2 regions of the Arthrobacter sp. 10L430 genome follow, and region 2 is predicted to be linked to the other one. Evidence: riboswitches for the same ligand, from Rfam matches in the RefSeq annotation. Region 2 holds a riboswitch; the other holds the start of a gene.
The links. Region 2 has a riboswitch for cyclic di-AMP ahead of AC1DDG_RS04955 (aggregation-promoting factor C-terminal-like domain-containing protein). Riboswitches for the same ligand answer to the same signal wherever they lie in the genome.
Positions count from the first base shown of each region.

Region 1 (7,537 bases), on a different contig from region 2:
TCAGGGATGCCGTGATCCACCACCTCGGAGCCCGTCAGCAGCAGCTTCACCACGGGTTTTCCCAAGACCGGCACGTCGTCGTAGCCGGCGAGGGCGGCAAGTGCCAGATGGGCGGGATTCAGCAGGATGCCGGCTTTGACCAGCACCTCGCCGGCTGTGGCTTCCTCCCCTGCCTTGCGGATGTGCTGCCCGTTCCGGGGTTCCCCGGGACGGGCGGTTCCGCCCGCCGCCAGCACGGGCAGACCCTCGTCATCCGTGGATATGACGCCGCTTTCACTGCGCAGCACAGCCTTGGCTCCGGGCGGAAGGAGTCCGCCGGTCACGATCACGCTGGCCTGGTGCGGGGCCAGCCGAAGCCCGGGTTCGGCAAGGATCCAGGGACCGGTGCCGCTGACGGCCCATCCGTCCATGGCAGAGGACGCGTAATGGGGCATGTCCTGCAGCGCCGTGATGTCGGCAGCCAGTGTCCTGCCCAGTGCCTCACGGAGGGGAACCGGGGCAGCCGGGATCGGGGCGGCGCAATCAAAGGCGGCCTGCCGCGCTTCCTCCCAGGTGTGCGCCAGGTGTTTCCCGGGGGCGGCGTCCTTAGCCTCGGCACCGCTTTCGGCGGAATCGTCCGGGGACAGGGTTCCAGTCCCGGAAGTCCCCCGGGAGGGAGTTACGTTTCCGGCAGCGGCGCTGTCCTCGGCGGGGGCGGCGGTCAGCTCCATGGCATCGGCAGTTGGATGTCCGGGGGCGGCGGTCATTCCCCCGGTGTCCCGCTGGGAGCCGGAACGCCTGTGGAGGTGCCCACCGCCGGCGAGACGGAGTCCTCCCCTTGCTCTTCGGCCGCGTACACCTTGGTGACGGAGCGGGCGACGTCCATTGCCGCTTTCATGGAGGTGGAATCCGGGGCCTGGCCCGAACCGGACGCAAGACCCGCAGCAAACCCGGCTATGAATGTGGTCAGCGGCGCCGCTGGCCGCACCACCGAGTGGGCGGCCACTCCGGCAAGCGACAGCACTTCATTGACATCCACCTGCACGTCTTCGAGCTCGAAGGCCCGAAGCAGCAGCCGGCACCACTCCTCAAGCGTTTCGTCCTGGCTTTTCATGCCTGCCTCCAAACTCAAACTGCGGCTGCGACGTTCCGGGCCGGGCTCATCGTCCCTGCCCTTCGACTCCTAATGCGGCGGCATCATCCCAGGTATCCACATCATCTGTGGAGCCGGCGGGGACGGTGACAGCCTGTACGTCAAGCCTAGCAAGGAGAGCGAAAACTGACCCGTGATCCAGGGTGTTCCGTGCGGCTGCATCGTCCACGGCGCGTTTTAGCGCAGCCGTGCTGTAAAAGCCGGCCAGCGGCTGGCGGCGTCCGTCTCCGGATGCGGCCATGACGCCATCTTTGCCCTGGGAGGCACGCGCGGCATCTCCGGGGGCCGCAGCCCGGAGAGCGTCCAGAAGAGCATGGACGGCATCCGGCGCGCGCGGCATGTCACACGCGAGAACCAGGGTCAGTGTGGCGGCCTGCGTCTCCGTGCCTTCCCGTCTTTCAGCTGTTCCAGCGTCCGGTGCCGGGTCCGGCCGCTGCAGCCGGTCCAGGCCTGCGGCGATCGCCGCAGCAGGCCCGGCGAAGGGAGGATCCTCGCGGCAGTTCAGCACGCCGGGCGGAAGGTTCGTGTCCGGGCCCACCACCACAATCCGGCGGGCACCACGGGCAGCCGCGATGGACCGGCTAAGGAGGCTCTCGCCGTCGTATGTCAGCTCGGACTTGGGCGAGCCGCCCAGCCGCGAGGAGCGGCCGCCGGCAAGGATTATTGCGTCGAATTCCACATCCCCAGCGTAGTGCCGGGCAGGTTACGCGGCGGTCTCCGGAAGCAGGAACGGATCCCACGCCGGCGTGGGCTTCTCCAGTTCCTTGATCTGCCAGATGGTGCCTACGGGCGGCGCCGGGGCGAACCGCAGCTTCCAGCCCATTTCAGCAGGCGTGTGGTCTCCCTTGACGTTATTACAGCGGAGGCAGGCCGCCACGAGGTTCTCCCATGAATCGGCACCGCCCCGCGATTTTGGCTGGACATGGTCAATGGTGTGGGCTGCCTTGCCGCAGTAGGCACACCGGTGCCCGTCCCTGCGAAGGACGCCACGCCGGCTGACGGCGGTGATCATGTTGTAGCGCGGCCGGATGTAGCGGTTAAGGAGGATCACGGACGGGCGGCCCATGATGTCCTGCGGCCCGACGACAGGATCGTCGCCTTCGGCCACCACGCTAGCTTTTCCGGTGAGCACAAGGACCAGCGCCCGGCGGAAGGTCACAACCGCCAGCGGTTCATATCCAGCATTCAGAACGAGAGTGCGCATGCACATACCTCTTCACGGCCGCACCCGGCAGAGGCGCGAGGGCCGGCTGCCCTCTGCATGTCCGGGCTATGGATCGACACCACAAGAGTAAACACTCAAGGGGCAGATCGGCGAATCGACGGAATGCACTCCGACGCCGTGTCGGCATGGCAACCGGGCCTACGGGCATGCAAAAGGACCCCTGCCGCAGTGGCAGGGGTCCTTTTCTAAGCCTTGGTAGTCTTAGCCGCCGACGCGGATGAAGACCGGGCCGGAGCCGACGTTTACGCTGAACAGTGCGGTGGTTCCGCCGTTCCAGCCGCCGTGGACAGCCTGGCCGTTGCCGACGTAGACAGCGATGTGGGCCATGCCCATGCCGCCGTTTTCGTAGTAGGCAAGGTCGCCCGGCTGGGCTTCAGCAGCGCTGACGGTGCGGCCGAGGGACAGGTAGCCTGCCGGCCAGCCGTGGTAGTTGATGCCCACGGCGGCCAGGGAGTTGGTGGCCAGCGCGGTGCAGTCCTGTGAAACACCCAGCTGCGCGTAAGCAGCAGCGGCGATCGAGGCGCCCATGCCGCTTCCGGAAGCGGTCTTGGCGGCGGCAGGAGCAGCCGGAGCAGCCTCAACGGCAGCGGCGGTCTTTACTGCCGGAGCAGCCTCGACGGCGGGAGCAGCTTCCTGCACCTGAACGACGGGCTTGGGTGCCTCGACGACGGGAGCGGCCGTGGTGGAAACAGCCGGCTTCTCGTAGGAGATGGCGATGCTGGACGCAGCGGAAATGGTTGCCGGAGCAACAGACTGCACTTCCAGGGCGGAAACAGGAACCGATTCACGCTGAACGTTGGTCTCGGCAGCGTTTGCAGCGATACCGCTGGTCAGGACCAGGCCGGACGCGGCAGCGATAACTGCGGCCTGGCGGCCCATGCCACCGGCGTTGTCGCCGACAGCCTTGGCGATGACAGCCAGCGAGTGGGTCTTGGTGACCTCGGCGCGGTGGCGTGCAATGGTCGCACGTGTAGTCATAAGTTTCTCTCTTTCGTGTTCCACGGACCGCGGTAGCAGGACGTGGCTTAGCGACGCGCCGGCATCTTGGGGGTAAGCCGGCGCGTCCCGAACGGGATTTTTAGCGAAGGGTGAAGAAGGAGGACGTGCCCGTGGCGGACGCAGCGTGCAGGATCGTTCCATCCGAAGGGTTCAGGGCGCTGATCATCATGCCGTTGCCAACGTAGATGCCCACGTGGGCGCCGCCGTTCTGCATGACCAGGTCGCCCGGAGCGGGTGTCGAGGTGGGCTTCATTGCAGTCCAGGCGTTGACGCGGGGAATGCTGATGCCTGCCTGCGCGTAAACCCACTGGGTGAAGCCGGAGCAGTCCCAGCCGTTAGGAGTGGTGCCACCCCAGACGTACGGGTGGCCGATACCGGTGTAGGCAATGGCCGCCAGCCCTGACGTTGCGGCGGCGGAGCCTGCGGCATCCACCAGCTTGCTCGCCTTGGCAGTAACGGTTTTGGCAGTATCGGTTGCACCATTGGCCGCGTCGTCGCTGGACTGCGCGGCCAGAGTCTCGATGACCGGCGCTGCCTCGGTGGTGACGGCAGGACGCTCGAAGGAGACAGTTGCGGTTGGTGCGGCGGTCACAGCAAGCTGCGTGGCCTGGGATCCGGACTCCGTGGAGGCGGAAACACCGATGTTGGTGTCGGCTGCGTTAGCCGGCATGCCAATGCTCAGGATGAGCCCTGAAGCAGCTGCGATAACAGCTGCCTGGCGACCTACTGTGCCGGCATTGGCGCTTACTGCCTTGGACACTGAGTCCAACGGGTTCGTACGAACCGTTTGCGCACGGTGGCGCGCAGAATTGTGGCGTGAAGACACGAAGGTAGCCTCTCCCAATGCCTACGAGGTGAGCTGTCGGATTCGGATGGGAGTCACCCGGCCGCGCCGCTTCCTGGGAAGCTTTGCGACTTAACCCCAAGGCCTTCTTGCGAAGACCAAAATTGGTTCCCCCGCCCCTGCCAGACGATGTCATGCGAACGGACCTTGAGCGGTGGCAGAGTTAGGCAATCCACTCAAAGGCGTCAACTTCGGAAAAGTTGACGCGGTTTAGACGGTACAGCAGTTCGGAGCGAATGTCACATTCAGGTCACGGCATGTCACAAGAATGCGAGAGTTCTCCATCGGTTTTGCTTAAAGCCAGCCCAGGGGGTCAACGACTTCTCCGTTGACCATCACCTCGAAGTGGAGGTGGCAGCCCGTCGAGGCGCCGGTGGTCCCGCTGAGAGCGATTACGTCACCGCGGTTGACCTTCTGGCCGACGCGGACACTCGAAGAGGACAGGTGGTTATACGTGGTCTCGAGGCCGTTGCCGTGGTTGATCACAACCCTGTTGCCGCCCCCGTAGGGGTGCCAACCGGCGAAGGTGACCGTGCCGCTGGCCGCGGCGAACACCTGGGTTCCGCACTCGGCGGCAAAGTCCTGGCCCCGGTGAAATTCCCCGGAGCCCCCGGTGATCGGGCTGACGCGGTATCCGAACGGAGACGATTTGACCATGGTGGTCAGGGGCGCACCAAGGCTGCCCGCCGAGGCGGCGCGGGTGATGCTGCCGGCCGACTGTGCACTGAGGAGCTGCTTGAGCTTGCTGTCCGGGTCACCCTGGGTGGAGACGGACGTTCGGCTGAAGTCGATCTTTGCGGCCGCCTCAGCGGACACCTGCGGCTGGACACGGGAGGACAGCGCCGCGGCGCCGCCCTGGTCAGCGGTGGCCATGACCGGACTGGTTGCAGGAACCGTGACTGTCAGCAGGAGGCCTGTGGCAGCCAGTGCGACTCCCGCCTTCTGGCCCACTCCGCTTGCGGCTGCGAAGTCGGTGACCTGGCGGAACGGACTGCGGTGCCTCCGTGCTTCGCGCTGCGCATCCCGCGGACGCTCCCCTGCGAAGACTTCGGCGGCGCGCGGCTCCGCAGCGGGGCCGGCCGCGCGGCGGCGGCCCCGGGCATTCTGCATGGTCAAGAAGTGTTCCTCTCTGGATAGCCTGCGAAGTTAGCTGTCGGATTCGGGTCAGAGAGATCATCGACCCGGTCCGCCGTGACAAGCGTTTCGGCACAGGGGTATCCCGGGAGATTCCATCTGCGGAAAGTGGCTTGCTGCTGCGGACTTCACCCCAAGGCCGTTTTTCAACGGCCGGTTGTGGTTCCCCCGCCTCTGCCAGAAGGTGACTCGTGCGACTGATCCGCTGGCAGAGTTCGGCTCCAGATCAGGTAACGCTTTAGTATCGGCGCTGCTGTTTAACTATAAGTGATTAAAGTGGGCAGTAATAATTCCGTTATCTAAGCTGTGCAAAAGTCGTAGGGCATCCTGCCACCTGATGTCAGACAAATCACGGGCCAGCACGTCAGCTGACGCGGACAAACACGTGGGCGGCCACTTCCGGTGGCAGTTCGAGGGCGCCTTCGATCCCCGGCACACGGACCGAGATGTACTCCCCCACGCGTTCGAGGGAAACCGCGGCACCGGGGCGGATCCCGCCTTCATCGAGCTGGACCAGCAGCTCCGGCTCCACCTGGATGGGTTCTGCCAGCCGGCTGACGGTAACGCGCGAATCCGGACCGTAGCCGGGCATGGCGTCCAGCAGGTTCATCACGCCGTCGGTGAAGGCCAGCGAAGGCTCGCCGCCGAGCGCAGCCAGCCCAGGAATCGGGTTGCCGTAGGGCGATTCGGTGGGGTGGCCAAGCATTTCAAAGATCCTGCGCTCCACGCGTTCGCTCATCACGTGCTCCCACCGGCACGCCTCGTCGTGGACGTAGGCCCAGTCGAGGCCGATGACGTCGGCGAGCAGCCGCTCCGCCAGGCGGTGCTTGCGCATGACCTCCGTGGCCCGTTTGCGGCCTGTTTCTGTCAGCTCCAGGTGACGGTCGCCGGACACTACCACCAGCCCGTCCCGTTCCATCCTGCCGACGGTCTGGGAGACGGTGGGGCCCGAATGGCGGAGGCGTTCGGCGATGCGGGCTCGCAGCGCCACGATGTTCTCTTCTTCAAGCTCCAAAATGGTCCGAAGATACATCTCCGTGGTATCGATCAGATCCGTCATTCAGCTCAGCTCCTCGAGCACAGTACTTGTGTCCGTCCCACCGTACCGCGGGCCCACCGCACGGTGGCCCGGCGTCAAGCTGCCGCGGCCGCAATTCGACGACGGAGCAACACCGGCTCTCCGCCCGTACGTCCAGTGAAAGCTTAGCCTATTTTGAATTACTCCGGATAATTCGGACGAAGCGGGCGGCCGGTTTCAATGACTGGACTGTGACGGCAACGTTTCCCGGGATTTCCGGGCTTCGGGCAGAATAAAAGGGGCCTTCGTGGCAGACATGATTGCCCGCCGGCCACCTCTTGTCCCCGCCGAACTGCATGTCCATGCCGAAAATTGGAGCCACTGTGAGCGACACCAGCATCACTATCCCAGCAAACCTCCTGCCCAAGGACGGACGGTTCGGCGCCGGGCCCTCCAAGGTCAGGCCCGAGCAGATCGAGGCGCTTTCCGCAGCCGCCACAACGATCCTCGGCACATCCCACCGCCAGGCGCCCGTGAAGAACCTGGTGGGATCTGTCCGCGAGGGCCTCAGCACCTTCTTCCGCGCTCCCGAGGGCTACGAAGTGGTTCTGGGCGTGGGCGGTTCGACGGCGTTCTGGGATGTCGCGAGCTTCGGCCTGGTGGACCAGAAGGCCCAACACCTGTCCTTCGGCGAGTTCGGTTCCAAGTTCGCTTCCGCCACCAACAAGGCGCCGTTCCTTTCGGAATCCTCTATCATCAAATCCGAGCCCGGAACGTGCCCGGCGCCGCAGGCCGAGGCGGGAGTTGACGTCTACGCGTGGCCGCAGAACGAGACGTCCACTGGCGTTGCGGCTCCGGTCAAGCGCGTGGACGGGGCAGACGCCGATGCCCTCGTGCTGGTGGACGCGACCTCCGCCGCGGGCGGGCTGGACGTGGACGTTGCCGAGACCGATGTGTACTACTTCGCACCGCAGAAGAACTTCGCTTCCGACGGCGGCCTGTGGCTTGGTCTCTTCTCCCCGGCGGCCCTCGAGCGCGCCGCCCGGATCAAGGCCAGCGGCCGGTGGATCCCGGACTTCCTGGACCTGCAGACCGCGATTGACAACTCCAAGCTGAACCAGACGTACAACACCCCGGCGCTGGCCACCCTGGTGACGCTCGATGCCCAGGTGCAGTGGCTCAACG
Region 1 is NZ_JBFTJD010000029.1:43,741-51,277, reverse strand. It holds gene AC1DDG_RS19060 (molybdopterin molybdotransferase MoeA) at 1-746, opposite strand, end outside; gene AC1DDG_RS19055 (DUF6457 domain-containing protein) at 743-1,093, opposite strand; gene mobA (molybdenum cofactor guanylyltransferase) at 1,140-1,811, opposite strand; gene AC1DDG_RS19045 (HNH endonuclease) at 1,836-2,336, opposite strand; gene AC1DDG_RS19040 (NlpC/P60 family protein) at 2,559-3,335, opposite strand; gene AC1DDG_RS19035 (C40 family peptidase) at 3,436-4,026, opposite strand; cyclic di-AMP (ydaO/yuaA leader) riboswitch at 4,187-4,345, opposite strand; gene AC1DDG_RS19030 (M23 family metallopeptidase) at 4,495-5,316, opposite strand; cyclic di-AMP (ydaO/yuaA leader) riboswitch at 5,321-5,565, opposite strand; gene AC1DDG_RS19025 (iron-dependent transcriptional repressor DtxR) at 5,699-6,394, opposite strand; gene serC (phosphoserine transaminase) at 6,736-7,537, shown strand, end outside.
Region 1: it holds a riboswitch for cyclic di-AMP, as region 2 does, so the genes downstream of both, AC1DDG_RS19030 (M23 family metallopeptidase) here and AC1DDG_RS04955 (aggregation-promoting factor C-terminal-like domain-containing protein) in region 2, are expected to answer to the same signal.

Region 2 (7,537 bases):
TCCTGGCCGCCGATCTCACCCGCAAGACACTGTCGGCGGCAGACGACCAGGTTCTTTTGGGCCTGCGCCGCGACGGCGTCCCCGTTGACCGCACCCTGTCCACGGGGGCCTACCGGCTGGTTGCCGCCCAGTCGCCCTATGGCGACGTCATGGTGACCGGGCTTCCCCTCACCGAAAAGCAGAACACCCTGACGTCCCTTGTTGTGACCATCACCTTGGTGTCGCTGGGTGGCCTCGTCCTCATCGGCCTCGCCGGAACCGTGCTCATCCGCCGCACCATGAAGCCGCTCGAACAGCTCTCGGAGGTGGCCACGCAGGTTTCCCGCCTGCCCCTCGACGCCGGTGAGGTGGCACTCGCCGTCCGCGTCCCGCCGTCGAACGCCCACCCCGGAACGGAAGTGGGCAGCGTAGGCCATGCCCTCAACCTCATGCTGGACAACGTGTCCAATGCCCTCGAGGCGCGGCAGGAGAGCGAAATGAAGGTCCGCCAGTTCGTGGCCGACGCGTCGCACGAGCTCCGCACGCCGCTCACGGCCATCCGCGGCTACACCGAGCTGATGCGCATGACCGAGAAGTTCACGCCCGACGGCCAGCGCTCCCTCGCCCGCGTCCAGAGCCAGTCCGTGCGGATGACCACGCTGGTGGAGGACCTCCTGCTGCTCGCGCGGCTTGACGAGGGGCAACCGCTAAAGCTCAGCGACGTGGACCTCACGCAGCTGGTGATCGAGACAGTTAGCGATGAAAAGGTCATGGCGCCCGACCGCAACTGGCACCTCGAACTTCCCGAAGAGCCGGTAGTGGTGCGCGGCGACGCCTCACAGCTTCACCAGGTGCTGGTCAACCTGCTCTCCAACGCGCGCAAGCACACCGGGCCGGGCACCACGGTGGTCACCGGAGTCATGAGGTCCGCCGACGGCAGTGCAGTGATCACCGTGACGGACGACGGCGCGGGCATCCCCGCGGAGTTCGTGGACCGGGTCTTCGCGCGTTTTGCCCGCGCAGACGCGGCCCGGGCGACCCCCGTGCCGGCGGCGCCGGGCGCCCAGACGGCGGCCCCGTCCGGGCAGGCTTCCGCCGAAGGAACCAGCGGGCTGGGGCTTTCCATTGTGCAGTCGATCGTGGAAGCCCACGGCGGCACGGTGGAGGTCTCCTCACGGCCCGGCCGCACCGAATTCGCGGTCCGACTGCCTGCACAAGGCGACGCGCCGTCGTCGTGATCTCTGTTACCTAAATGTGACTTAAGCGTGAGCCTCCTGTACGGTCGATAGAGTGCGGCCACCACCAGGGCCGCATATCCGGATGGACGCCCAGCTCTGCCGCTTCCCGGATTCCGCTTGACCAGGCAGAGGCGGGGGAACCAGAGTCCCGGGCAATCCGCATCAAGCCCTTGGGGTGAAGCCGACACGTGAATCGCCGTGCGGCCGGATGACCTCATCCGAACCCGACAGCTAACTCCGCAGGTGTTGAGAGGCAATCCACCATGTCTGAATTCAAGGTACAAACGCGCCCTGATCGCGCTTCCACGCAGTCCCGGCAGAAGCTTTCACGCCACCGCGCCGAACCTGTCCGGCCCATGTCGGCCTGGGGCCGGCTCACTGCTGACATCCCGTCATTCGGCCGCCGCGCGGCCGTGGTGACCACGGCGTGTGCCGTGCTCATCGGTGTCGGTGCGGCCAGCCAGGCCGCCGAGCAGGCTGCCCCGGTAGCCAGCCCCGCAGCGGCCTCCGCCACGGCCGACGCGGCGTCAACGCTCAACTTCGACAAGACGCTGATCTCCGCCCTGCCGGCGCCGACATCAGCCGCTTTGGCCCCGCAGTCCGCCGCCAAGCCGGCCGCCGCCGCGAAGGCTCCCGCTGCCAAGGCCGCCCCGAAGGCAACGGCAGCCAAGCCCGCCGCTGCTCCGGCGAAGGCTGCTGCCGTGCCGGCTGCCAAGGTGGCCCCGGTCCGGGCTGCCGCTCCGGTGGCTAAGCCCGCTGCTCCTGCCGCGGTGGATGACCCCGCCGGCGCTCAGGCTTATGCAGCCAGCAAGCTGTCCTCCTTCGGCTGGGCCGCGGACCAGATGCAGTGCCTGCAGAGGCTCTGGACCAAGGAGTCCGAATGGCGCACCACCGCCACCAACGCGAGCAGCGGCGCCTACGGCGTGGTGCAGTCCCTGCCTGCCGAGAAAATGGCGAGCGCCGGACCGGACTACCGCACCAACTACCGCACGCAGATCAACTGGGGCCTGGACTACGTCAAGGAACGCTACGGCTCCCCCTGCAGCGCCCTGAACTTCCACCTCGCCAACAACTGGTACTAAGCCGCCAGTCGGTGGGAAGCGGAGCGCGCGTTTCTGCACCCCTTTGAGTTTTTCGACGGCCCCCGGATCCACGTGATCCGGGGGCCGTCGGCGTCTCTGCACGTGGGCGCGGCCGGGAAGCGGTGCAGAAATGCGGCGGCCGCCCTTCCAAGGGGCCAAAACTTCCACAGCCCCCGCACAGCTTCGCCCTAAAACCCTCATATGAGGCCCCGCCACTGTTGAAGCATGACCCTCACAGACCAGGCCTCAGGAACCCAGCCGCACCCTCCACTGCACCCCCAGCCGCCCGCGCGGGTCCACTCCGCGCCGTCTGACGGGCACAGCCCGGCCGTTGCCCGTGCACGGCATCTGCGGCGCTCACCCATCGACACCGCCGCCGCGGTTCCCGTGCTGGACGTGACCATCCCCGTCTACAACGAGGAACGCGACCTGGAGGAGTGCCTGCGCCGGCTGCATGCGCATCTCCGGGGCAGCTTCCCGCACCCGTTCCGCATCACCGTGGCGGACAACGCGAGCACGGACGACACCCTCAAGACCGCCGAGCGGGTGGCCAGGGAGCTGCGAGAAGTGTCAGTGGTGCACCTCGAGGAGAAGGGCCGCGGCAACGCCCTCCGCAAAGTGTGGCTGGCCTCGCCGTCACCCGTCCTGGCGTATATGGATGTGGACCTCTCTACCGACCTCGCGGCTCTGGGTCCCCTCCTGGCACCGCTGATTTCCGGGCACTCAGACCTCGCCATCGGCACGCGGCTGACACGCAATTCCAGGGTGGTCCGCGGGCCCAAGCGCGAGTTCATCTCCCGCAGCTACAACTTCCTGCTCCAGTCCGTGATGGGGGCGCACTTCAGCGATGCGCAGTGCGGTTTCAAAGCGATCCGGGCGGACATCGCCCAACAGATCCTGCCGCACACCGTGGACAACGCCTGGTTCTTCGACACCGAGCTCCTGGTCCTGGCCGAAAAGTGCGGGCTCCGCGTCCACGAAGTTCCGGTGGACTGGACGGACGATCCGCATTCCAGTGTGGACATCGTCCAGACCGCCCTCGCGGATGTCCGCGGCATGGCCCGGCTCAGCAGGGATATGGTGTCCGGGCGCATTCCCGTCGCCGAGCTTCGCGGTGCGCTGGCCCGCGGCCCCCTTCCCGCGGCCTCCCGCAGCCAGGAACAGAGCCCCAGCGGCAGCCTGTTCGGCCAGCTGGTCCGCTTCGGTACCATCGGCGCAGCGTCCACCCTGGCCTACCTGCTGCTCTTCTTCCTGTGCCGCAATTTCATGGATCCGCAGCTCGCCAATTTCCTGGCCCTGCTCACCACGGCCGTGGCCAACACCGCGGCCAACCGGCGCTTCACCTTCGGCATCGCCGGCGGCAGCGACGTTGCGCGCCATCACTTTGAGGGTCTTCTGGTCTTCGGGATCGGTTGGGCCCTCACCTCCGGGGCGCTCGTCCTCGTCCATGGAAGCACGACGCCGGACCGCTGGCTTGAGCTGGTCACCGTCACCGCGGCCAACCTCGCCGCCACGGCGGTGAAGTTCCTGCTGTTCAGGCTATGGGTGTTCCGACGGCGGCAGTCGCCGCCGGTGCACCAGGCTTCCGCCGCCACAGACTCCAAGACCGCTGAAGAAGAGGCAAGCAAATGACCACCACAGTGAGCCGTGCAGAGCACCGCACGGAGGCCGAATCCGGCGCAGAACAGGAACGGGGCGTCTCCGGGCAGACGCCGGTGTCGCGTTCACGCCTTCATTCCCTGCTGACGGGAAACCAGTCCCGCTGGGTCCGACCGTCAGCCGCGCTGCTGCTGGCCTTCTCGGCGGTCCTGTATCTCTGGAACCTCGAAGCCACCGGATACGCCAACTCGTTCTATGCCGCGGCCATCCAGGCCGGCACCAAGGACTGGACCGCCTTAGTGTTCGGCTCCCTCGATGCCGGGAACGCGATCACCGTGGACAAGCCGCCGGCGGCACTCTGGATTCCTGCCCTGGCCGGGCGGATCTTCGGCTTCTCGCCGCTTAGCATGCTGGTGCCGCAGGCACTCATGGGTGTGGCCGCCGTCGGGCTTCTCTACCTGACCGTGAAACGTGTGTCCGGTCCGGCCGCCGGGCTGCTGGCCGGCGGTGCACTGGCCCTGACCCCCGTGGCCGCGCTGATGTTCAGGTTCAACAACCCGGACGCCCTGCTAACGCTGTGCCTGGTGCTGGCAGCATATTTCACCACCCGCGCCATCGAAAAGGCCGGCTGGAAGTGGCTGGCCGTGGCCGGTGCCGTGATCGGACTCGCGTTCCTGACCAAGATGCTGCAGGGCTTCCTGATTGTGCCCTGCCTCGCGCTGGCTTACGTCTGGGCCGCGCCCACCACCCTGGGCCGGCGGGTGCTGCATCTGCTGGCGGCTGCCGGCGGTATCGTCCTCGTCGCGGGCAGCTACATCGCGCTGTTCCAGCTCACGCCCGCCTCAGCACGTCCTTACATGGCGGGCTCGGAAAACAACAGCTTCCTGGAACTCACGTTCGGCTACAACGGTTTGGGCCGCATCACCGGTTCGGGAGGGGGCACGCCCGGCGGCGGAACCGCCCCAGGCGCCGGCGGCGGCATGTCCGGCAACGTGGGCTTCGGCGGAGCGGCCGGCATTACACGGATGTTTGGTGGCAGCTTCGGGGGCGAGGTGTCCTGGCTGCTTCCGGCTGCGCTGATCCTGCTCGTTGCGGGCCTCTGGTTCACACGCCGCGAGACCCGCACCTCCCGGACCCGGGCGGCCCTGATGCTGTGGGGCGGCTGGCTGCTGGTGACGGCTGGAATCCTGAGCTTCATGGGAGGAACGGTCCATCCCTACTACGTTGTGGCGCTGACACCGTCCATCGCGGCGCTGGTGGGAATCGGTTCCGTTGAACTGTGGCGCGGGCGGTCCTACTGGCCAGCCAGGACCGTTCTGGCCGCAACAGTCCTGACGGCCTCCGTTTGGTCCGCAGTGCTGTTGGGCCGCGACGCGTCCTGGCTGCCCTGGCTCAGGCCGGCCGCAGTTGTCCTCGGCGTGCTGGCGGCGGCAGCGCTGGCGCTGCGGCTCGACTCGCTCCAGAACGTTTCCGCACGGCTGCGCAAGTCTGCGGCGGCCGGTGTTGTGGTCGTTTCGCTGCTGGCGGGCGGGCTCGGCAGCACGGCCTGGACCTTCGCCACCGCCGCCCAGCCCCACTCCGGTTCCATTCCGACGTCGGGACCCACCGCGTCCGCCATGGGCGGTCCCGGAGGCCAGACGGGCAGGGCGGACATCGCCGGCGGTGCGGGCATCAACGGAGGGCAGGGCGGCCCGGCAGGCGTGGCCGACGGCGCCGGATCGGCCGGCTCCGAGCTCACCGCGCTTCTCAAGTCGAGCACCGCGAAGTGGTCAGGAATCGTCTCGGGGGCCAGTCAGGCCGCGAGCCTGGAGCTGGCGACGGGCACCAACGTCATTGCCCTGGGCGGCTGGAACGGCGGCGACCCGTACCCCACCCTGGCGCAGTTCCAGGAAATGGTGGCCAAGGGCGAGATCGGTTACTTCATCTCCGGCGGAGGCATGGGCGGCATGCGCGGAGGCGGCATGCGCGGGGGGAACTCCGAGGTTGCCACCTGGGTAGCCGCCAACTTTGACGCCCAGACCGTGGGCACTTCCACCGTGTACAAGCTGAGCGAGTAGGCCGTCATGACCAACACCATTTCCCGCCTTAGCTTCCGGCGCCCCGGTTCCACGGCACCCGGCGTGGCCAGACAATCCGCAGGTGCCGGGCAACCAGCGGAAACCGGGCCGCCCGCCCAGCTGCGGAGCCGCCTCGAGCTTGCCGGGCTCCTGCTGGGTACTGCCGTCCTCTACCTGTGGAACCTGGGAGCTTCGGGCTGGGCCAATGCTTTCTACTCGGCCGCGGCGCAGGCCGGCTCACAGGACTGGGCGGCGTGGTTCTTCGGCTCCTCCGATTCCGCCAACGCCATCACGGTGGACAAACCGCCAGCAGCCCTCTGGATTATGGGCCTGTCCGTCAGGCTGTTCGGACTGAACTCCTGGAGCATCCTGGTGCCGCAGGCCCTGATGGGGGTGGCGACGGTCTGGCTCGTGTACCTTGCGGTGCGCCGCGCCGCCGCACCCGCCACCGGCGATGACCGGCCCGCCCACTGCGGCGGCCTGCTGGCGGGCGCCGTTATGGCGCTGACCCCGGCGGCTGCGTTGATGTTCCGCTTCAACAACCCAGATGCCCTGCTGGTTCTCGTCATGACCGCGGCTGCCTACGCAGTGCTGCGCTCGATCCAGGATGGCCGCTTCCGCTGGCTCCTGCTGGGCGGTGTGCTGCTCGGCCTCGGATTCCTGACCAAGCAGTTCCAGGTCCTGCTGGTGGTGCCTGGCCTGGCCGCCGCGTACCTGCTCGCTGCACCCGGCGGCCTCGGCAAAAGGCTGTTGCGGCTCGCCGGCGCGGGCGGTGCCATGGTGGCCGCCGCCGGGTGGTGGCTGGCCGCCGTCGAACTCATCCCGGCAGAAAACCGGCCGTATATCGGCGGCTCGCAGAACAACTCCATCCTGGAACTCACGCTCGGCTACAACGGCCTGGGCCGGCTCAACGGCGACGAGACCGGCAGCGTGGGCGGCGGGAACGGCTGGGGAACGCCCGGGCTTCTGCGGTTGTTCAACAGCGAATTCGGCGGCCAGATCGCGTGGCTTCTGCCGTCGGTGCTGATCCTTGCCGGCGCCCTGCTGTGGGTCGGCCGGCGTGCCCCGCGGACTGATGTGGTGCGGGCCTCCGTGGTGATCTGGGGCTTGTGGGTGGCGGTCGCCGGCCTCACGTTCAGCTTCATGGCCGGCATCATCCATCCGTATTACATGGTTGCCCTGGCCCCCGGCATCGCAGGCCTGGCGGGGCTGGGCGGCATCCTTCTGTGGCAGCGCCGCGCCCGTCCCGCGGCAGCCCTGCCGCTGGCTGCAGCTGTGATCGCTGCCGGGTGCCTGGCCTTCCAGCTGCTGGGCCGCTCCCCCGCGTACCTGCCCTGGCTGCGCTGGACGGTGCTGCTCGCGTCGCTGGCCGCGGCGGCCCTGCTCCTGCTGGCGCTGGCGGGGCAGGACCTCCGGACGTCATCGGCGCAGCTCCGGAAGGCATCGCAGCGCACGACGGCGGGAGTCGCGCTCGCGGCGGTCCTCGCGGCGCCGCTGGCCTCCGGACTTCCGGTGATGGCGGTGGGAGGGTTCAACGGAACGGATCCCGCGCCGAACCTCGAACAGTTCCAGAAGCTGGTGG
Region 2 is NZ_JBFTJD010000003.1:172,280-179,816, reverse strand. It holds gene AC1DDG_RS04960 (HAMP domain-containing sensor histidine kinase) at 1-1,217, shown strand, start outside; cyclic di-AMP (ydaO/yuaA leader) riboswitch at 1,312-1,475, shown strand; gene AC1DDG_RS04955 (aggregation-promoting factor C-terminal-like domain-containing protein) at 1,481-2,299, shown strand; gene AC1DDG_RS04950 (bifunctional glycosyltransferase family 2/GtrA family protein) at 2,525-3,931, shown strand; gene AC1DDG_RS04945 (glycosyltransferase family 39 protein) at 3,928-5,955, shown strand; gene AC1DDG_RS04940 (ArnT family glycosyltransferase) at 5,962-7,537, shown strand, end outside.